3 regions of the Streptomyces sp. NPDC014907 genome follow, and region 1 is predicted to be linked to each of the others. Evidence: riboswitches for the same ligand, from Rfam matches in the RefSeq annotation. Region 1 holds a riboswitch; each other region holds the start of a gene.

Region 1 (6,803 bases):
GATGCCGCCGACCTTTCGCACGTCGTCCGCGAGTCCCTCGGGGAGGGTGCCGAAGCCCCAGGCGACCCGGCCCGGGCCGGTGACGCTGATCGGGCCGTGGCGGTACTCCATCGCCGGGTACGCCTCCGTCCACGCGCCCGCGGCCTCACGCATCTTCAGGCCGGCCTCCAGGGCGAGTCCGTAGGTCCAGCCGGAGCCGAGGAAGGTGAACTGCTCGGCCGTGCGGACGTTCTCGTCCAGCGTGGAGGCCAGGGCCCGCTCGGCGTCGCGGGCGGCCTCCTCGACGGTGGCCACTCCTTCGGGGAGGGCGTCCTCGGCCTCCAGGTGCGCGCGGAAGAGGGCGAGCGCCGTGGTCGCGAAGCGGGTCTGGACGACCGACTCCTCGTCCGCGAAGTCGAGGACGGCGACCTCGTCGGCGAGGTCCATCACCGGGGTGGCGGGGTCCGCCGTGACCGCGCCCGTGGGCACGGTGCCGCGCAGCCGGGAAAGGACGGCGAGCACCTCGCTGGTGGTGCCGGACCGGGTGAGGGCCACGACCCGGTCGTAGTGGCGTCCGTAAGGGAACTCGGAGGCCGCGAAGGCGTCGGTCTCGCCGTGGCCGCCGGTCTCGCGCAGTGCGGCGTAGGCCAGGGCCATGAACCAGGAGGTGCCGCAGCCGATCACCGCGACCCGCTCGCCCCGCCGGGGAAGGGCGGCGGTGTGCTGGGACAGGGTGCGGGCCGCCTGTCGCCAGGTCGCCGGCTGGGAGTCGATCTCCAGGACGGTGCGGGTGGTGCTCATGCCGGTCTCCTTGCAAGAAAGACTGCGAGATGTTGAACGAACATGCTTGAAGCCGAGGTCATTCAAGCAGAAACATGCACGCTGTTTCCAGATCCCTCACCCTCCGGCAGCTAGAATCGGACGCTCGCACGACCGGGAGGGAGGGACCCATGTCCAAGCACGAGCGGTGGAACACGCTCCTCGAACTACTGGCGGCCTCGGGAAGGATCGAGGTGGAGGAGGCGGCGGCGGCGCTCGACGTCTCCGCGGCCACGATCCGCCGGGACCTCGACGAGCTCGCCGAGCGGCAGCTCCTCGTGCGGACGCGGGGCGGTGCGGTCGCGCACGGCGTGTCGTACGAACTCCCCCTGCGGTACAAGTCGGCGCGGCACGCGCCGGAGAAGAAGCGGATCGCGGAGACCGCGGCCGGTCTGGTCGCGCCCGGCGAGGTCGTCGGGCTCAACGGCGGCACGACGACGACGGAGGTGGCGCGGACGCTGGCGCTGCGGTTCGCGGGCGGGCGCGCCGAGGCCCCGGGACCGGCGGCGCCCGCGGCTCCGGCGCTGACCGTGGTCACCAACGCCCTCAACATCGCGGGCGAGCTGGCGGTGCGCCCGCAGATCAAGATCGTCGCCACGGGCGGTGTCGCGCGCCCGCAGACCTACGAGCTGGTCGGCCCGCTGGCGGCCGGGGTGCTCGACGAGGTCGTGCTCGACGTGGTGATCCTCGGCGTCGACGGGATCGGCGCCGAACTGGGCGCGATGGCGCACCACGAGGACGAGGCGAGCATCAGCAGGCTCTTCGCGGAGCGGGCGAGCCGGGTCGTCGTGGTGACCGACTCCTCGAAGACGGGCCGCCGGGCGTTCGCGCGGATCTGCGGTCTGGACCGGGTCGACGTCCTGGTGACGGACACCGGCATCTCCCCGGAGGCGGTCGCCCAGTTCACCGAGGCCGGGGTGCGGGTCCTCACCGTCTGACACCGACTTCGCCACCGGTGCGCGGCCGGATCGACCGCCGGCCGGGGACACCGGGGCTTCCGGCCGGCGGCCCGTCGGTCACCGCGCGGGCGTGCGCCTTCGGCCGCCCCTCCCCCGTCGTCGTGCCGCCGGGGCGCGCCACGGCACGAGGGGCGGGGCGCGATTCCCGTGGACCGCAGGGGTCCGCCGCCGGGGCCTTCCCGGACACCGTGGCCCACCGGAGCGGCCGGTACGGCCTCACGGTCCTCGTCGGCATCGGCATCGGCGGGAGCCGGTCACGTCGGCGCACCGGCCGCCCCGGGACCGGAAACCGAGCACCGGCGGCCGACCCGGCACCCGGGCGCGGGGCCCGCCCCGGGGCGGCGTCAGCGGCCGGCGTGCGCGGCGCGGTGGATGGCGGCGTCGAGGAGGGCCACCGCGTCGGCGGCCGTACGGCCGGGGGCGCGGTTCCACGGGCCGATGAGGTCCCGCCATCCCCGCGACCGGAGTTCGGTCATGATCCAGGCGGCGGCCTCGTTCATGGTGTCCGCGCCGCCGTAGCCGAGGCGGTGGGCGGCGAGGAGGGCTCCGCAGACGCACCGGGCCCCACGCCTGTTCCGCAGTTTGTACGGGGCGTTCTGCCAGCCCCACTCCGTCAGGACGAGGCGCGCGTAGCCGAGGTGGACCGAGGGGCGCAGTTCGGCCTGGCCGATGCGGCGCCAGGCGTGCAGGCGGTCCGGCAGCACGGCCCCGAGCCGCCCGGGAAGGCGGCGCTCGGCGGGGAGGGGCGCCGGCAGCGCGTCGAGCGCCTCGGCCACGAGCCGGTCCACCGGCACGCTGAGCAGGTCCCGCCAGTTCCGCTCCTCCGGCGGGCCGGGTGCGGGTTCCTCCCCGGCCGTCCAGTCGGCGACGAACCGCCGCCAGGCGGCGCTCTCGTAGAGGGCGACCGCCTCGCGGTCGAGGGCGTCGGGGGCGGTCAGGGGGGCGGGACCGAGCGAGGGGGCGGAGGGGGGCATCGGGGCGGCTCCTGGGTCGGGCCCTCCATCCTTCAGGAGAAATGACCGTTTTGCCAGTTATGACCCGACGTGTCATGAGATGTAAATAAAGCACCCCCCGAACGGTCGGCGAATCGCAAGGACCTTTCCTCCCCCTTTATGGCAATCAATGGAATTACGGGGCATACAGGACATAGACCTCCGGGTGACGCGACTCACTCTGCGCGTCCCGCCGTCCGCCGCGCGCCCCGCGCCCCCGTGCCGCACAAGGAAGTTCGGGACCCCCGGGACCCGGTCGATCTTGGGCCGAACGAATTCGGTGATCCTTTTCCGGAGAGCACCGCTTTGATCCTCTTGTTATTCCTCGCATTACTGGCCTACGGTCACCTCCATTCGAGCGGAACGCCTAATCCTGCCGCCGCTCGGCACACCTCCCTTTTCACCCGACGGCAGGAGCGGGGGACCCACGAATACGCCGTTCCGGAATCCCCGGAGCGGCTCGGGGTGAAGCCGCGTGCTCGCGGCCGGACACCTCCCGTCCGAACCCGACAGCTCACCCCGCAGGCGCCGGAGAGGAATCCGTCATGCCCGCACACGGCAAGCACCGCCGCCCCCGCCGCACCCCCATCTCCCGTGGTATGGCCCTGATCGGCACCGGTGGGGCCGCTCTGACCCTGCCGCTCATCGTCCCCGCCACGGCCGGCGCCGCGCCCGCCGCCGGAACGCCGGGCACCGCGGCCACGGTGTTCACCGCCCCCGCCGCACCGGCTGCCGCCACCGCTCCCGCCGCGCCGGCCGCCTCGCGCACCTACACCGTCACAAACGGTGACTCGCTTTCCCTGATCGCCCGGAAGAAGGGAATTCAGGGAGGCTGGAAGAGCCTTTACCGCGCCAACCGGAGCATCGTGGGTGACAATCCGTCACTCATTCACCCCGGTCTTGAACTGACGATTCATCGGAATTCCGCGAAGACCGTTCCCGGGCAGGCGGAGACCACGGGCCGGACCGGTGCGAAGACCGCTCCGAAGGCGAAGAAGTCCGCTTCGACCGAACGGGCGAACCGTTCCGAGCGCCGCACCGCCACCCCGGCCGTCGCCACCACCACGGGAGCCTCCGCCGCCGGTGCCGTTCCCGCCGTCGCCCAGGCCGCCCCCGCTCCCGTCCGGGCGGCGGCCGTCGCCGCCACCGGCTACGCCGACAACCTCGACGGCTGGATACGGGAGTCGCTGGACATCATGGCCCGGCACGGCATCCCCGGTTCCTACGAGGGCATCCACCGCAACGTCATGCGCGAGTCCTCCGGAAACCCGCGGGCCATCAACAACTGGGACATCAACGCCGTCAACGGCACCCCCTCGAAGGGCCTCCTCCAGGTCATCGAGCCGACCTTCCTCGCCTACCACGTGCCGGGCACGGCCATGGACCTGTACGACCCGGTCGCCAACATCACCGCCGCCTGCAACTACGCGGCCGACCGCTACGGCTCCATCGACAACGTCAACGGGGCGTACTGACGCCCGGGTCCCGGAAGTGCCCGGTGAACCAGGAGGCGGCGAGTTCCGCTACCTCCTCCAGGGCACCGGGCTCCTCGAAGAGGTGGGTGGCGCCCTCCACGACGGCCAGCCGGTTCTCGCAGCGCAGCAGCGTCCGGGCCCGCCGGTTGAGGTCCAGGACCGAAGGGTCCTCGCCGCCCACCACCAGGAGGGTCGGGGCCCGTACCCGGCCCAGGCGCTCGGTGGCGAGATCCGGCCGGCCGCCGCGCGAGACGACGGCGCGGACGGGGGACCCGGGAGCGGCGGCCGCCCACAGCGCGGCCGCCGCTCCCGTGCTCGCGCCGAAGTAGCCGAGCGGGAGTTCCGTGCCGAGCCGTCCGGTCAGCCAGTCCGTGGCTCCGGCGAGCCGGCCGGCGAGCAGCGGGACGTCGAAGACCCGCGCCCGGTCGGCCGGCTCGTCCCCGGTGAGCAGGTCGAACAGGAGGGTCCCCAGACCGGCACCGCCGAGCGCCCCGGCGACGGCCCCGTTCCGGGGGCTGTGGCGGCCGCTGCCGCTGCCGTGGGCGAACAGGACGACGCCGAGGGCCCCTTCGGGAACGGTGAGGTGCCCGGCGAGAACGGTTCCGGCGACCGGTATCCGCACCTCCGCGTCCCCGGGGACGGGAACGCCGGCATCGGCGTCCGCGCCGGTGCGCGCGTGCGCGGCCCGGCTCCGGTCCAGGCAGGCGACGACCTCGGCGTCCGGCGTCTGCGGGAAGTCCCGGTAGAACTGGCCGACCGCCCAGAACCCTTCCGGCGCGTGGACGCCGACGGTCTCGTCGGCCTCACCGGCGAAACGGGCCGTCCAGCCCGCCGGGGCGACCGGGACCGCGAGGACGATCCGGGCCGCGCCCCGCGCGCGGACCACCCGGCAGGCGGCCAGGGCCGTGGCTCCGGTGGCCAGCCCGTCGTCGACGACCAGCACCGTCCGGCCGTCCAGGGGCAGGGACGGCCGACTGCCCCGGTAACGGCGGACCCGCTGCTCCAGTTCGGCGAGCTCGCGCTCCTCCACGGCGGCGAGCTCGCGCCCGTCCACGCCGGCCTCGCGGAGCACCCGCTCGTTGAGCACCCGCACGCCGCCCTCGCCGAGCGCGCCCATCGCCACCTCGGGCCGCCCCGGCACGCCCAGCTTCCGGACGAGACAGATGTCGAGCGGGGCGCCGAGGGCACGGGCGACCTCGGCGGCCACCGGCACGCCTCCGCGCGGGAGGCCGAGGACCACGACGTCGTCGTCCCTGAAGCGGTCCAGCCGGGCGGCGAGCCGCCGTCCCGCGTCACCGCGATCGTCGAAGAACACGGCCCACCGCCCTTCCGCCTGTGCGGAACGGCCCCGGAAGGACCCGCCCGCACCACTCGCCCGGGCCGGAGGGGAACGGCGCACCCGTTTCCCGTCCGCCCTTCCCAGGGTAGGACGCGCGGAGCCACCGGGGCCGGGCGGCCGTCGCGGACCCCGGCCCCCCGTCCCCCGACCCCGGCGCCCGCGCCCGCGTCGCCTCCGCCTCCGCGCCGAGCGCGAGGTCGGGGACGGACCGGCCGGGGTCCGGGCACGGACCGGCCGGGGTCCGGGCACGCGGAGGGGGCGGCCCGGCGGAGGCTGCGGCCCGGCCCGGGTCCGGGATGCGGAGGCTTTCGTCCCGGGGGCATCCTGGCTGTGTGACCTCGCACGGCGCGTCCGGCCCCGGCCCGGCGGAGGGTACCGGGCGTCCGCCCGGGAGCGAACCCGGCGACGGGCCCGCTCCCGGGACGACGGCCTGGACGCTCGCGGAGACGGTGCTGGGCGCGGTGGAGGAGACCGGGGGCTACGCGGGCGGGGTGTACCTGCGTTCCGAGACACCCGGTCTGTTGCGGCTCGCGGTCCTCGTGGGGCTTCCGGGCCCGTTGTTCCGCCCGTGGTGGCGGATGCACGTCAACCGGCCGTTCCCGGTGGCCGAGGTCCACCGGTCGGGCCAGGCCGTCCACCTCGCGGACGTCGAGGAGGCGATGCGGCGGTTCCCCCAGCTGGTGGCGAGCCTGCCGTTCCCCTTCGCCTCGCTGTACGCGCCGGTGACCGCGGGCCGCGAGCGCTTCGGCGTGCTCGTGGTGCTGCGGTCCCCCACACCGGGCGTCCCGGTGAACGCGCGGGACCGCGACCTGCTGACACGGCACGCGCTCCGGCTCGGCGAGACCCTCTCCGGCCTGTCCCGCCGGGGGACGCCGGTCGACTGGTCCGGCGACCCGGTGTGCGTCCAGCTGCCGACCGGTTCGGGGGCGCCGGTCCGGTCCGGCTCCTTCGACTGGGACCTGGGCACGGGCACCGTCACGATGGACGACGGGCTCCTGGCGATCCTCGGGGCGGGCGTGACCTCGCCCTGCCCGATCGGGCTCCTCACCTCCCTCCTGGCGCCGGAGGACGGGTACGCGCTGTGGTCGGCGGCCCGGCACGCGACGGTCGCGGGCGGGCGGCCCCTCGCGCGCAGGCTCCGCCTCAGGGGCCCGGACGGCGGGCTGCACCTCCTGGAGGTGTCCGCCCGGGCCCGGCGGACCACCCCCGGGGAAGCGGTCCGGCTCACGGGCACCCTCGT
Region 2 (6,803 bases), on a different contig from region 1:
GGCAGACGGCGCCCAGGCGCTTCCTCGCCAAGTGCCGCGACCTGGCGGAGCGGGGCGTGCGGTTCAGCGTCGGCGTGGTCGGTCTTCCCGCGCACCTGGAGGACGCGCGGCGGCTGCGGGACGCGCTGCCGCCGCACGTGTACCTGTGGGTGAACGCGGCCGAGGGGCACACGTACTCCGACGCGGAGGCCGCGCGGTGGACGGAGCTCGACCCGCTCTTCCCGTACAGCCGGCATCCGCACCGCTCGGCGGGGCTGCCGTGCCGCACCGGAGAGTCGGTGATCTCGGTGGACGGCGGGGGGACGGTGCGGCGCTGCCACTTCGTCAGGGCCGAGCTGGGCAACCTGTACGACGGCTCGTACCGCGCCGCCCTGCGTCCCCGCCCCTGCCCCCTCGCCGTCTGCGACTGCCACATCGGCTACGTCCACCTGGAGACGCTGCCGCTGTACGACGTGTTCGCCGGCGGGGTCCTGGAACGGATTCCCGCCGTGCCGCCCGCTACAGGGCGATGAGGTCCCCGAGGGGCATCAGGTCGGGGCGCTTGGCCGCGACGCGGTCCCCGGAGCTCTCGCCGCGCAGCCGGCGCCCGATCCAGGGCACGAGGTGCTCCCTCGCCCACTGGATGTCGTCGCGGCGCACCTCGAGCGTGCCGCGCGGCGGGACCGGCGGCCACGCCTGGTCGGGGTCGGCGGGCACCGGGATGCCGAGGACCTGGGCGGCGCGCAGGGCGACCCGGGTGTGTCCCTCGGGCGAGAGGTGCAGGCGGTCGCCGTCCCAGGCCCGCCGGTCCTGGACGGACTTCAGGGACCACAGGTCGAGGACCGGGCAGTCGTAGCGGTCCGCGATGGCGCGGACGTGCGCGGTGTAGGTGGCGATCTTGCCGCGCAGGTGCCGGAGCAGGGGGACGTCGCGGGTGTCGAAGCCGGTGGTCACCATGACGGTCCCGACGGCGGAGGTCAGGTCGGCGACGGCGCGCTCGAAGCGCTCGGCCACGTCGTCCGGGTCGGAGCCGGGACGGATGATGTCGTTGCCGCCGGCGCAGAAGGTCACCAGGTCGGGGGCGAGTTCCTTCGCCCGGGGGACCTGTTCCGCCACGATCTGGTCGAGGAGCCGGCCCCGTACGGCCAGGTTGGCGTAGCGGAAGGAGTCGTGCTCCGGCAGCCGGTCGGCGAGCAGGACCGCGAAGCGGTCCGCCCAGCCGACGTACGTCCCGTCGGGGCCCGGGTCTCCGACGCCTTCGGTGAAGCTGTCACCGATCGCCGTGTACGACCCGAATGCGTTCATGTCTCTTGATCTCGAATCGTCTGCCACGAACGCACATCATTCCTTCTTCCGTGTGACCTACGCGACCGTAAGGAGGGGTTGACGGCGGGTGATATATGCCACCGGTAAAGATTCCGCCACGTCGGAATACGACGGCGGCCCGGTGCTTTCGCGCCGGGCCGCCGGAAAAGGGGGTTCTCGCCGTTTTCGTCAGACGGAGACGCCGTGTCCGCGCAGGTATGCCAGCGGGTCGACGTCCGAGCCGTAGCTCGGCGAGGTGCGGATCTCGAAGTGCAGGTGCGGGCCGGTGGAGTTGCCGGTGGAGCCGGAGAGGCCGATCTGCTGGCCGCCGGTGACGGACTGGCCGGCCGAGACCGCGAGGGAGGAGAGGTGGGCGTACTGCGAGTAGTTGCCGTCGGCGTGCTTGATGACGACCTCGTTGCCGTAGGAGCCGCTCCAGCCGGCGGAGACGACCGTGCCGGCGCCGACGGCGCGGACGGTGGTGCCGGAGGAGGCGATGAAGTCGACACCGGTGTGGTAGCCGGAGGACCACATGGAGCCGGAGGCGCGGTACGGGGTGGAGAAGCCGCCGGTGACGGGGGCGACCCAGCCGGTGGAGGAACCGGTCGGGGAGCCGGTGGAGCCGCCGGGGGCGTCCGTGGTGGTGGCGGCCGGGGCGGCGGCGCGGCGGGTCTCGCGGGAGGCGCGCGGGGTGTCGTCGCCCTTCCCGGAACTCCGCGTGACCGGGGCGCTCTTCGGGCCGGCGGGGGCGGAGCCCCGGGCGCCGACGGTGAGCTTCATGCCGGGCATGATGAGGGAGGGGTCCGCGCCGATGGTCCGGCGGTTGTCCTCGTACAGCTTCTGCCAGCCGCCCGTGACGTGGTGGTCGGCGGCGATCTTCGACAGGTGGTCGCCGCGGACGACGGAGTACGTCACCGGCGTGTTCCTCGCGGCGGCCGGGGCGGCCTCGGCGGGGGTGGCCTTCACCGGGACGGCCTGCACCTGGGAGGCGGCCACGACGGCCGGCGCGGGGGCGGCGGCCGGGGCGGCCTGCTCGGCGGCGTGGGCGCCCGTGGCTCCGAGGAGCGGGAGGGCGACGACGGCGCCTCCCGTGCCGGCGGCGGCGAATCCGCGGGTGAGGAGGTTGTTCTTCGGGCGGCGGTGCTTACCCTTCGCGGGCATGGATCGTTCCTCTCCGGCGCCTGCGAGGTGAGCTGTCGGGTTCGGACTGGAGATGTCCGGCCGCGTTCTCACGCGGCTTCACCCCGAGCCGTCCTGTGTCACGGGACCGGCGTACTTCCTGGGTCCCCCGCTCCTGCCACGCATGGGATGGGTGGAATTCCGGACGGTGGCAGGATTCGGCGGTCCGACCGGATTGACGGTGACGCTAGACGAGCGGGGTCGGCGCGAACAAGCCACTGCTCCGGCCCGGGATTCCCCGCTAGATCATTACGGCGGGATCACGGTCACCCTCCGTGGATGACGGTCCTTCGATTTCCCTTTGGCGTACGGAAATCACGCCGGTCCCCCGGCCACGATCCGTCACTTCTATGACGCTGCTCACGCGCCGCCTTCCATCTCCCCCTCAACCAGGGCTTGTTATACCCAAGGCCTCAATTCGGACAGTTCCCCCATTACCGTCCGAGGGGGTGCGCCACGCGCCTCCCGCCCGGATGATTGCCCCAGGAACCCGTCCCGCGCCGGACACCCGAACGCCGACCCCCAGGAGCATCCGTGACGCAGCAGTTGCCGCAGGTCCCGCCCGCCGAAGCCGTCGAGCCCGAGCTTGCGGGGGTCCGCAACTTCCGGGACGTGGGCGGCCTGCCGACGGCGGACGGGCGTGCCGTCCGCCCCGGCCGCCTCTTCCGCAGCGGCCACCTGGCCCACGCGACCGAGGCCGACGCCGCCTTCCTCGCCTCGCTCGGCCTGCACACCGTCTTCGACTTCCGCAACGAGGCCGACCGGCGGATCGAGGGCGCGGACGTCGAGCTGCCGGGCGTGCGCAACGTGAACATACCGCTCAACGACCCGGCCGACGGCAAGGAGTTCTGGAAGCTGGTGCGCGACGGCGGGATCGCACAGCTGCGGGAGGCCCTGGGCGACGGCAGGGCGGCCGCCCGGATGTCCGATTCGTACCGGAGGATGGTGGTCGAGCGAACCACGGAACACAGCCGCATCCTGCACTCCATGGCGGAGGAGAGCGTGCCGGCGCTGATGCACTGCGCGGCGGGGAAGGACCGCGCCGGGCTCGCCGTCGCGATCACCCTGCTCGCCGTCGGGGTCGACCGCGAGGCGATCGAGGCCGACTACGTGAAGTCGAACGAGCCGCACCGCCGCTACAAGGTGCGCCGCGGCTCCACCGCTCCGGACGCCATGGGGCCCGAGGTGATGGAGTTGCTGAGCCCGCTCTTCGACGCGCGCGCGGAGTACCTGCGGGCCGCCTTCGAGACGATCGACACGACCTGGGGCTCGGTGGACGCCTATCTCGCCGAGGGGCTGGGCCTGGCTCCGGAGACGCGCGAGCGGCTGCGGGAGCGCCTGCTCACGGAGGCGTAGACCCGGCGGCTCCACCCGCCCGGCGCCCGGCCTACTGGTTCTGCCCGCCCAGCATGAAGAGCAGGTAGAGGAAGCCGGCGAAGAGGTGACCGGCGATCAGGTAGGCGAAGAGGCGGAGCACCAGGCCCTTGGGGAACTTGCCCTCCCCGCGCTCCTCGCCGGTGACGGGTGCGGACTTCTCGGACATGTCGGTCCTTTCCTTGGAATGCGTCACGAAGGTCGGCGCCGGTGCGGGGTCCCGTCGCCGAGGCACAGCTCGGCGGCGGGGCTCTGCAGGAGGGTGTGCACGAAGAGCAGCTCGGCCCCGCCGGGGGTGGCGGCACCGATCCGGTGCGGGGTGAGCGAGTCGAAGTGCGCGCCGTCCCCGGGATCGAGGACGTGGACCGTCTCCCCGAGCGCGAGCCGCACCCGGCCCTCCAGGACGTGGATCCACTCCTCGCCCGGGTGGACGCGCACGATGTCGCCCCGGGTGGCGTACGGCACGTGGACCCGCAGGCACTGGAGGGCGCGTCCGGCGCCGCCCGCCTGGCGGTAGATCCAGCCGTCGGCCTCGACCGGCTCGGAGCGGCCGGCCCGGATCACGGGGTCCCGCTCGGGAGGGGACTCCCCCAGGAGTTCCGAGACCGTCGTACCGTAGATGCGGGAGAGGGCGAGCAGCATGGGCAGCGAAGGCTGCCGGTTGCCCGTCTCCAGGCGCGAGAGGTGGGCGGGCGAGAGGCCGGCCCGCCGGGCGGCGGCCTCCAGGGTGAGCCCCCGGCGCCGGCGCAGCGCCCGCAGCTGCGGGGCGACGTCCGGCAGGACGTCGGGAGCGGCGGGGTCCGGGGAAGGCTCCCCGGGGACGTGGTCCATGCGTCCATTCCGCCAGGATCGTGCCTCTGAGGCAAGTTTATTGCCCCAGAGGCAAAACCCGGGCCGGGCGGCGCGCGTCAGCGCTGCGCGACCGCCTGCTTGACGAGCGTCCTGCCGAAGTCCCACATCAGCCCGCCCCCTCCGTGGGCCTCGTCCATGACCGCCGTGAAGGCGGTGACGAACCGGTCCACGTCCGCCTCGTCGACGACCAGCGGCGGGATCAGCTTGATCACCTCCAGGTGGTCCCCGGAGACCTGGGTGAGGATGCGGTGCCGCTGGAGCAGCGGGACGACGACCATCTGGGCGAAGAGGCCCTTGCGGGCCGCCTGGAGCATCGCCCAGCGGCTCCGGAGGCCCAGCGAGGACGGCCGGCCGAACTCGATGCCGATCATCAGACCGCGCCCGCGGACCTCGTGGAGCAGTTCGTACCGGGGCACCAGCTCCCTCAGGCGGCCGGCGAGCAGGTCGCCGATCCGGCGCGCGTGGGCGACCGTGCCCTCCCGCTCCATCACGGAGAGGACGGCGAGCCCGGCGGCCATGGCCTGCGCGTTCGATCCGAAGCTCGCGGAGTGGACCAGGACCCGGTCCATCGAGGAGTAGACCTTCTTGAAGATCCAGTCCTTGCCGAGGGTGGCGCCGACCGGCACGTAACCGCCCGAGAGCGCCTTCGCGACGCAGACCAGGTCCGGCTCGACGCCCTCCTCGTGCTGGTACGCGTAGAAGTCGCCGGTCCGGCCGAGGCCGGTCTGCACCTCGTCCGCGATCAGCAGGGCGCCGTGCCGGCGCAGCAGCTCCTGGGCCCCGCGCAGGAAGCCGGGCGGGGCCTCCTGGACGCCCTTCCCCTGGATCGGCTCCACGACGAAGCCGGCCACGTCTCCCCCGCGCAGTTCGCGCTCCAGGGCGTCGAGGTCGCCGAGGTCGATCGCGGTGTCCGGCAGGAGCGGGGCGAAGCCGTCCCGGAAGCCCCGCTCGCCGTTGACGGAGAGGGAGCCGGTGGTGAGGCCGTGGAAGGCGTGGGAGCAGTAGACGATCCTGGGCCGCCCGGTGGCGTACCGGGCGAACTTGAGGGCGGTCTCGACGGCCTCGGTGCCGCTGTTGCCGAAGAAGACCCGGTCGAGGTGGGGGCTGTGGGCGAGCAGCCGCTCGGCGAGGAGGCCGGGCAGCGGCTGGCAGTCGAAGCGGGTGAGGTCGGCCAACCCGGCGTCCAGGACGTCGTGGAGGGCCTTGCGGACGACGGGGTGGTGCCGTCCGAGGCCCATCACGCCGAAGCCGGCGAGCATGTCGAGGTAGTCGGCGCCGTCGGCGTCCCAGAAGTGGGCGCCCTCGGCCCGCTCGTACACCTTGTCGAAGCCGATGGTGTGGAGCATGCGCGGCAGCTGGGGGTTGAGGTACCGGGCGTGCAGCTCGTACCGCTCGCCCCCGCGCCCGGCGAGCAGGGCCCCCAGGTCGAAGCCCTCCGTCATGCCCCGCTCACCGTTCTCCTCCGGAGACGGTCTCCCTGACCGCGCGCAGCGACTCCTTGAGGGAGCCCATGGTGGCGAGGACGGCGGTGGGCTCGTAGCCGCAGTGCGCCATGCAGTTGGCGCAGCGCGGGTCCTTGCCGCGGCCGTACTTGTCCCAGTCGGTCTCCTCGACGAGTTCGCGGTACGTGGGGACGTAGCCGTCGCTCATCAGGTAGCAGGGGCGCTGCCAGCCGAAGAGGGAGTAGTTGGGGATGGCCCAGGCGGTGCAGGGGAAGTCCGCCTTCCCCTCCAGGAAGTCCAGGAAGAGCGGCGAGTGGTTGAGCCGCCAGCGGCGCCGGTTCCCGCCGGAGAAGGCCTTCCTGAAGAGGTCGCGGGTCTGCTCGACGCCGAGGAAGTGCTCCTGGTCGGGGGCCTTCTCGTAGGCGTAGGCCGGCGAGATCATCATCTCGTCGACCTGGAGGTCGTCGTTGAGGAAGTCGAGCACCTCGATGACGGTCTGCGGGGTGTCGGTGTTGAAGAAGGTCGAGTTGGTGGTGACCCGGAAGCCGCGCCGTTTGGCCTCCTTGATCGCCGCCACCGCCTCGTCGAAGACGCCCTCCTTGGCCACGGACTCGTCGTGCCGCTCGCGCAGGCCGTCGATGTGCACGGCGAAGGCGAAGTACCGGGAGGGGG
Region 3 (6,803 bases), on a different contig from region 1:
CGCCGCCGGGGGTGCGGCCGGCGCCGACGACGGCGACCGAGGCGGGAGCGAGCAGCCGTTGCACGGAGCGGGCCTCCGCCCGCTGCTCCCGGGCCCGCTGGACGGCGAGGGAGCGGTCGGTGGGTTCGAGGTCGAGGTGGAGGCGGACGGAACCGTCCTCGAAGCTGCGCTTCTGGGTGTAGCCCGCGTCGGTGAAGACCTTGATCATCTTGTTGTTGGCGGGAAGCACCTCGGCGGCGAAGCGCCGGATGCCCCGTTCACGGGCCACCGCCGCGATGTGTTCGAGCAGGGCGGAGGCGACGCCGCGGCCCTGGTGCGCGTCCTGGACGAGGAAGGCGACCTCGGCCTCGTCGGCCGGGGCGGAGGCGGGCAGTCCCCGGTCGTCGATGCGGTCGTAGCGGACGGTGGCGATGAACTCGCCGCCGACGGTCGCCGCGAGCCCCACCCGGTTCACGAAGTCATGGTGGGTGAAGCGGCGCACGTCCTTGGCGGAGAGGCGCGGGTAGGGGGCGAAGAAGCGGTAGTACTTCGACTCGTCCGAGACCTGTTCGTAGAAGCTGACGAGCCGGTCGGCGTCATCGGTGGTGATGGGCCGGACGAGCGCGGTGCCACCGTCGCGGAGCACCACGTCCGCCTCCCAGTGGTCGGGGTAGGCGTGCTCCGGCGCCACCTGCGGTTCCGTCGCTTCCGGCTGTTCCGACGCGCTCTGCATGGGGTCAGCCTACGGCCGTGGCACGGGTGGGGCACCGGTCGCGCGGCGGGGTCGCCCGTTGCAAGGTGAGAGGGCCGGAAGGCGGTCCGGACCGGGCCGGGGACCGGTGTGAGCACCTCTCATCCCGTGAGAGACTGGTCTAGACAACCCGCTTGAGACTTGAAGGGCAACACCATGGCTGAGCGCCGCGTCAACGTCGGATGGGCCGAGGGCCTGCACGCCCGCCCCGCGTCCATCTTCGTCCGTGCCGCCACGGCTTCCGGCGTTCCGGTGACGATCGCCAAGTCCGACGGCGCCCCCGTGAACGCCGCTTCCATGCTCTCGGTGCTCGGCCTGGGCGCGCAGGGCGGCGAGGAGATCGTGCTCGCCTCGGACGCCGAGGGCGCCGAGGCCGCGCTGGACCGCCTCGCGAAGCTGGTCGCCGAGGGCCTGGACGAGCTCCCCGAGACCGTCTGAACCGTCCGGTTCACGAGCGGGCCCGGACCGGGGCCGCTCCGGACCGGGTCGAGCCGGATCGGGTCGGGTCGGACCGCTCTGGGGCGAGTCGGGCCGGAATCGTTCCGGGTCGGGTCCGGGCCGGGGCCCGGCCGGGCGCCCGAGCCGGGAACGACTCCCGTCCCCCTCGCGCCTTCGCTCTTTTCGCATCCTGAAATGCCGTGACCGCCGCAATCGCGGGGCACGGCATTTCTCCTTTCCCGTCCCCCTTTTTTCGGGCAGCACGAAAAGCGTCCGCCGAATTCCGCCCCCTTGCCCACGGTCTTGTATACGGTGGACGTGTTAATTCCGGGCGCTCGTCGTGTTGACGGCATGTTGCGGAACCCTCACACGGCCCCGCTCCGCCCCCTTGAGCCGGTGCAGCGGCAGCGAGCGCTCCGTGTGCAGCGCGGTCAGCACCCTCGCCCGCTCCGCGTCACCGCGCGCCACGGCGTCCACGATCGCGCCGTGCTCGGCCCAGGCGTCCACCGGCCGTCCGGGCTGCTCGATCGCGTACACCCAGGCGATCTTGTACCGCAACTGGGTGAGCAGCGCCGTCAGGGCCGGGCTGCCGCAGGCCTGCGCGAGCGTCTCGTGGAACCAGCCGCCGAGCGGGCGCAGATCCTCGCCCGGGCTCCGCTCGGCCCGTTCCTGACCCAGCCTGACCAGACCGCGCAGCACCTTGAGATGGGCCTCGGTGCGCCGCTGCGCGGCCCGCGCCGCCCCCAGCGGTTCGAGCAGCGCCCGCATGTCGAGCAGGTCGGCCGCCTCCCGCTCGGTGGGTTCGGCCACGTGTGCCCCCGCGTGGCGCCGGGTGAGGACGAAGCCCTCCGACTCCAGGGTGCGCAGCGCCTCGCGGACCGGGACGCGGGAGACCCCGTACCGGCGGGCGAGCTGCTCCTCGGTCAGCCGGCTCCCCCGCGCGAAGACGCCGGAGACGATGTCGTCCCGGATCGCCGTGCACACCGAATGCGCGGGAATACGCATGTCCGACCTCCGCCTCGTTCCGCGCGAGCCCATTCGGGCGGCGCCCGTTTCGCGCCCGGTCCACGACTCTATTGCAGCCCGCCGGAATTTCCGATGCCCCACCGGATTTCATGGGCTTCTTTTGGCCGAAGAAAAGCCCCGGCTCAGTGCGAGCCGGGGCTTTCTCGACGCGGGTGCCCCCCGGGTCCGGGGGCACGCGGAGGAGGCGGTGTCAGACGGCGACGCCGCGGGCGCGGAGGTAGGCGACCGGGTCGATGTCGGAGCCGTACTCGGGGCTCGTGCGCGCCTCGAAGTGGAGGTGCGGGCCGGTCGAGTTGCCGGACGAGCCCGAGACGCCGATCTGCTGTCCCGGCTCGACGGTCTGGCCGACGTACACCCCGATGGAGGAGAGGTGACCGTACTGGGTGTACGTGCCGTCGTTCATCCGGATGACGATGTTGTTGCCGTACGCGCCGCCCCAGCCGGTCTCGACGACGGTGCCGGAGCCGACGGAGACGACACGGCTGCCGTAGGCGGCGTGGAAGTCGACGCCGGAGTGGCTGCCGGAGGACCAGAGCGAACCGCCGGTCTTGTACCCGGTGGAGACGTACGAACCGGCGACGGGGAGCTGGAAGGAGTTCAGGCGGCGGCGCTCGGCCTCGCGGGCGGCGCGCTCCTTCGCCTCGCGGATCTCCTTCGCGCGGGCCTCGGCCTTGCGCTTCGCCTCGGCCCGGAGCTTCGCCTCGGCCGCGGCCTCGAAGGCCTGCCGGTCCTGGGCGGCGGCCTGGGCGTTGACGCGGTCGACGAGGGAGTCCTCGGTGATCACCTCGACGAGGCCGGTGTCCTCGGGCGAGCGGTGGTCCGTGTCGGCGGCGAGCGCCGGGGAGGCGAGGGTTCCGATGACGCCGGTGGTGGCCAGTGTCGCTGCGCCGGCGATGCCCGCGCCGCGGCGCGTCATCCGGCTCGGTCCACGATGCTTCCCGGTGGCACGGGTGAACGCCATGAAGACGCTGTTTCCTTTCCCTCCTTCTCGCCTACCGGGTTAGCTGACGGGTTCGGAGCAGGAAGGTCTCCTACGGGCCCCTCCGTACGGGACGAAGGCGTCCGATTCACCCCAGGGACTGCGTGCGGGTCCCCGGCTCCCCGGGCTCGCGCCTGACGGGGACTCGGCGATGGCTGTCCGGTGCCGCGGGTGCGGCGGGTACGACTGGCGAACAGCCGGATCGACGGTATGCGGGCCGCCAGTCGATCACCAACCGAACATGACCTTTTGTAAGACATGCCACAGGGCAGAAGATCACTCTTGCCGCCAATACGGACAATTCCCTTGCGGGTGGTCCCTCACGGCGCGCTTCTCCCCCGGAGGAACAGCGCCCTTGACGGGCCGTCGGGCCGGGACCCCGTGCGCGGGGCCGGCGGCGGTGGGCCGCCGGCCCCGCGAGGAGCGGTCAGCCGCCGACGACGGTGACCTCACCGATGCCGAGCGCGCGCACCGGCTCCGCGATCTGCGCCGCGTCGCCCACCAGGACGGTGACGAGCCGGTCCACCGGGAAGGCGCTGACGACGGCGGCGGTCGCCTCGACGGTGCCGGTCTCGGCCAGGCGCGCGTACAACCGCGCCTGGAAGTCGTCCGGCAGGTGCTGCTCCACCTGGTCGGCGAGCGTTCCGGCGACGGAGGCGGCCGTCTCGTACTTGAGCGGCGCCACCCCCACCAGGTTCTGCACGGCCGTCTCCCGTTCGGCGTCCGTGAGGCCCTCGGCGGCCAGGGTGCGCAGCACCTTCCACAGGTCGTCCAGGGCCGGGCCCGTGTGGGGGGTGTCGACGGAGCCGCTGATGGCGAGCATCGCGGCGCCGTTCCCCTCGGCGTCGGAGCGGAGCACCTGCCCGAAGGCCCGCACGCCGTACGTGTAGCCCTTCTCCTCGCGCAGCACCCGGTCCAGACGCGAGGTCAGGGTCCCGCCCAGGCAGTACGTGCCGAGGATCTGGGCCGGCCAGACGCTGGCGTGCCGGTCGGGGCCGATCCGGCCGATGAGCAGCTGGGTCTGGACGGCGCCGGGACGGTCCACGATGACGACCCTTCCGGTGTCGTCGGCGGTGATCGGCGGCATCGGGAGCGGCTCGCCCGGATCGCCGGTCCAGGCGCCCAGCGTCTCCGCCAGGACCTTCTCCAGGTCCACCCCGGTCAGGTCGCCCACGACCACGGCGGTCGCCGTGGCGGGCCGCACGTGCCTCTCGTAGAAGGCGCGGACCGCGGCGGCGTCGATCGCCGCGACGGTCTCCTCGGTGCCCTGGCGCGGCCGGGACATCCGGGACTCGGCCGGGAACAGCTCCTTGGAGAGCTGCTTGGCGGCCCGCCGGGCCGGACTGGCCGTCTCGTGCGGGATCTCGTCGAGACGGTTGCGCACCAGGCGCTCGACCTCGGTCTCCAGGAACGCCGGGGCGATCAGGGCCTCGGCGAGCAGACCGAGCGCCTTGGGCAGCCGGGAGACCGGGACCTCCAGGGAGACCCGTACACCGGGGTGGTCGGCGTGCGCGTCGAGCGTGGCGCCGCAGCGCTCCAGCTCGGCCGCGAACTCCTCGGCGGTGTGCTTGTCCGTGCCCTCGGACAGCGCGCGGGCCATGATGGTCGCGACGCCGTCGAGACCGGCCGGCTCGGCGTCCAGCGGGGCCGGCAGGAACAGTTCCACGGCCACGACCTGCTGGCCGGGGCGGTGGCTGGTGAGCACGGTCAGGCCGTTCTCCAGGGCGCCGCGGTCCGGGGCCGGGAAGGCCCAGGGCCGGGCGGTGCCCGGCGCCGGCCGCGGGTGGAACTCCATGCTCGTCAAAGACACGGCAGCGTCGGTCACTGGTCCGCCCCCTCTTCCTCGTCGCTGTCGCTCTGTTCGTCGGCCACCGGCTCGTAGACGAGCACCGCGCGGTTGTCGGGACGCAGCCGGGCCGCGGCGGCCTCCCGCACCTCCTCGGCGGTGATGTCGAGGATGCGGTCGACGGCGGTGAGGGCGAGCTGCGGGTCGCCGAACAGCACGGCGAACCGGCACAGTTCGTCGGCGCGGCCCGCGACGGTGCCGAGCCGGTCCAGCCACTCGCGCTCCAACTGGGCCTGCGCGCGCTCCATCTCCTCGGGCGTGGGCCCCTCGGCGGCGAACCGGGCCAGCTCCTCGTCGACGGCTGCCTCGATCCGCGGGACCTCGACGCCCCCGGACGTCTTGACGTCCAGCCAGCCGAGCGAGGGCGCCCCGGCGAGGCGCAGCAGGCCGAAACCGGCGGCGACGGCCGTGCGGTCGCGGCGGACGAGGCGGTTGTGCAGACGGGAGGACTCCCCGCCGCCCAGGACCGTCAGGGCCAGGTCGGCGGCGTCGCACTCGCGCGTGCCGTCGTGCGGCAGCCGGTAGGCGGCCATCAGCGCGCGCGCCGGGACCTCCTCCTCGACGACCTCGCGGAGCTGCTCGCCGATGACGTCGGGCAGCGAGCCGTCGCGCGGGGCCGGCTTGCCGTCGTGGGACGGGATGGAGCCGAAGTACTTCTCGATCCAGGCGAGGGTCCGCTCCGGGTCGATGTCGCCGACGACGGAGAGCACCGCGTTGTTCGGGGCGTAGTACGTGCGGAAGAAGTTCCGCGCGTCCTCCAGGGTGGCCGCGTCCAGGTCGGCCATGGAGCCGATCGGCGTGTGGTGGTAGGGGTGGCCCTCCGGGTAGGCGAGGGCGGTCAGCTTCTCGAAGGCCGTGCCGTACGGCACGTTGTCGTAGCGCTGGCGGCGCTCGTTCTTGACGACGTCCCGCTGGTTCTCCATGGACTCGTCGTCCAGGGCGGCGAGGAGCGAACCCATGCGGTCGGCCTCCAGCCAGAGGGCGAGCTCCAGCTGGTGCGTGGGCATGGTCTCGAAGTAGTTGGTGCGCTCGAAGCTCGTCGTGCCGTTGAGCGAGCCGCCCGCACCCTGGACCAGTTCGAAGTGACCGTTCCCGTGGACCTGCTTCGACCCCTGGAACATCAGGTGCTCGAAGAGGTGGGCCAGGCCCGTGCGGCCCTCGACCTCGTGGCGCGAGCCGACGTCGTACCAGAGGCAGACCGCGGCGACCGGGGTCAGGTGGTCCTCCGAGAGCACCACGCGCAGGCCGTTCGCCAGCCGGTGCTCGGTCGCTGTCAGGCCGCCGGAGCCGGCCTCGGCCGTGGCCGTGTGACCCATGGGCATGTACGTCCCTTCGATCGCGATGTGAAAAAGTCCTGCCACTGTATGCAAGCGCGCCGACACCTGGCGAAGTTCCCGCCCGTTCGAGATGTCCCTCTTCCGGGTCGCGGTCGGCGTTGTCGGTGGCACGGTCCACAATGGTCCGCGTCAGAGCAACCATGTTGGTGAAGGAGCCGCAGCCGCGATGGCCCGCCGCAGCACGAAAACACCGCCGCCGGACGACGCGTACGAGGAGAAGATCCTCGACATCGACGTCGTCGACGAGATGCAGGGCTCCTTCCTCGAGTACGCGTACTCGGTGATCTACTCGCGCGCGCTTCCCGACGCCCGCGACGGCATGAAGCCCGTCCAGCGCCGCATCGTCTACCAGATGAACGAGATGGGGCTGCGGCCCGACCGCGGCTTCGTGAAGTGCGCCCGTGTCGTCGGCGAGGTGATGGGCAAGCTGCACCCGCACGGCGACGC

Evidence for each region. Region 1 has a riboswitch for cyclic di-AMP ahead of ACZ3IL_RS16555 (LysM peptidoglycan-binding domain-containing protein). Riboswitches for the same ligand answer to the same signal wherever they lie in the genome.
Region 2: linked by a shared signal. The riboswitch ahead of ACZ3IL_RS14255 (peptidoglycan DD-metalloendopeptidase family protein) and the one ahead of ACZ3IL_RS16555 (LysM peptidoglycan-binding domain-containing protein) in region 1 are both predicted to bind cyclic di-AMP.
Region 3: linked by a shared signal. The riboswitch ahead of ACZ3IL_RS26300 (M23 family metallopeptidase) and the one ahead of ACZ3IL_RS16555 (LysM peptidoglycan-binding domain-containing protein) in region 1 are both predicted to bind cyclic di-AMP.

What each region holds. Positions count from the first base shown of each region.
Region 1 is NZ_JBVHEG010000005.1:304,217-311,019, forward strand. Features, by position in the region: gene ACZ3IL_RS16540 (SIS domain-containing protein) at 1-780, opposite strand, end outside; gene ACZ3IL_RS16545 (DeoR/GlpR family DNA-binding transcription regulator) at 930-1,736, shown strand; gene ACZ3IL_RS16550 (DUF6197 family protein) at 2,102-2,731, opposite strand; cyclic di-AMP (ydaO/yuaA leader) riboswitch at 3,107-3,290, shown strand; gene ACZ3IL_RS16555 (LysM peptidoglycan-binding domain-containing protein) at 3,295-4,224, shown strand; gene ACZ3IL_RS16560 (phosphoribosyltransferase family protein) at 4,208-5,539, opposite strand; gene ACZ3IL_RS16565 (GAF domain-containing SpoIIE family protein phosphatase) at 5,896-6,803, shown strand, end outside.
Region 2 is NZ_JBVHEG010000004.1:454,356-461,158, forward strand. Features, by position in the region: gene ACZ3IL_RS14245 (STM4011 family radical SAM protein) at 1-512, shown strand, start outside; gene ACZ3IL_RS14250 (SGNH/GDSL hydrolase family protein) at 499-1,311, opposite strand; gene ACZ3IL_RS14255 (peptidoglycan DD-metalloendopeptidase family protein) at 1,474-2,445, opposite strand; cyclic di-AMP (ydaO/yuaA leader) riboswitch at 2,448-2,609, opposite strand; gene ACZ3IL_RS14260 (tyrosine-protein phosphatase) at 2,998-3,819, shown strand; gene ACZ3IL_RS14265 (DUF6126 family protein) at 3,851-4,006, opposite strand; gene ACZ3IL_RS14270 (helix-turn-helix domain-containing protein) at 4,030-4,668, opposite strand; gene ACZ3IL_RS14275 (aspartate aminotransferase family protein) at 4,746-6,131, opposite strand; gene hpnH (adenosyl-hopene transferase HpnH) at 6,139-6,803, opposite strand, start outside.
Region 3 is NZ_JBVHEG010000013.1:97,295-104,097, reverse strand. Features, by position in the region: gene ACZ3IL_RS26315 (bifunctional acetate--CoA ligase family protein/GNAT family N-acetyltransferase) at 1-712, opposite strand, end outside; gene ACZ3IL_RS26310 (HPr family phosphocarrier protein) at 887-1,168, shown strand; gene ACZ3IL_RS26305 (GntR family transcriptional regulator) at 1,490-2,173, opposite strand; gene ACZ3IL_RS26300 (M23 family metallopeptidase) at 2,385-3,155, opposite strand; cyclic di-AMP (ydaO/yuaA leader) riboswitch at 3,169-3,334, opposite strand; gene ACZ3IL_RS26295 (M16 family metallopeptidase) at 3,601-4,968, opposite strand; gene ACZ3IL_RS26290 (M16 family metallopeptidase) at 4,995-6,341, opposite strand; gene ACZ3IL_RS26285 (DNA gyrase/topoisomerase IV subunit A) at 6,523-6,803, shown strand, end outside.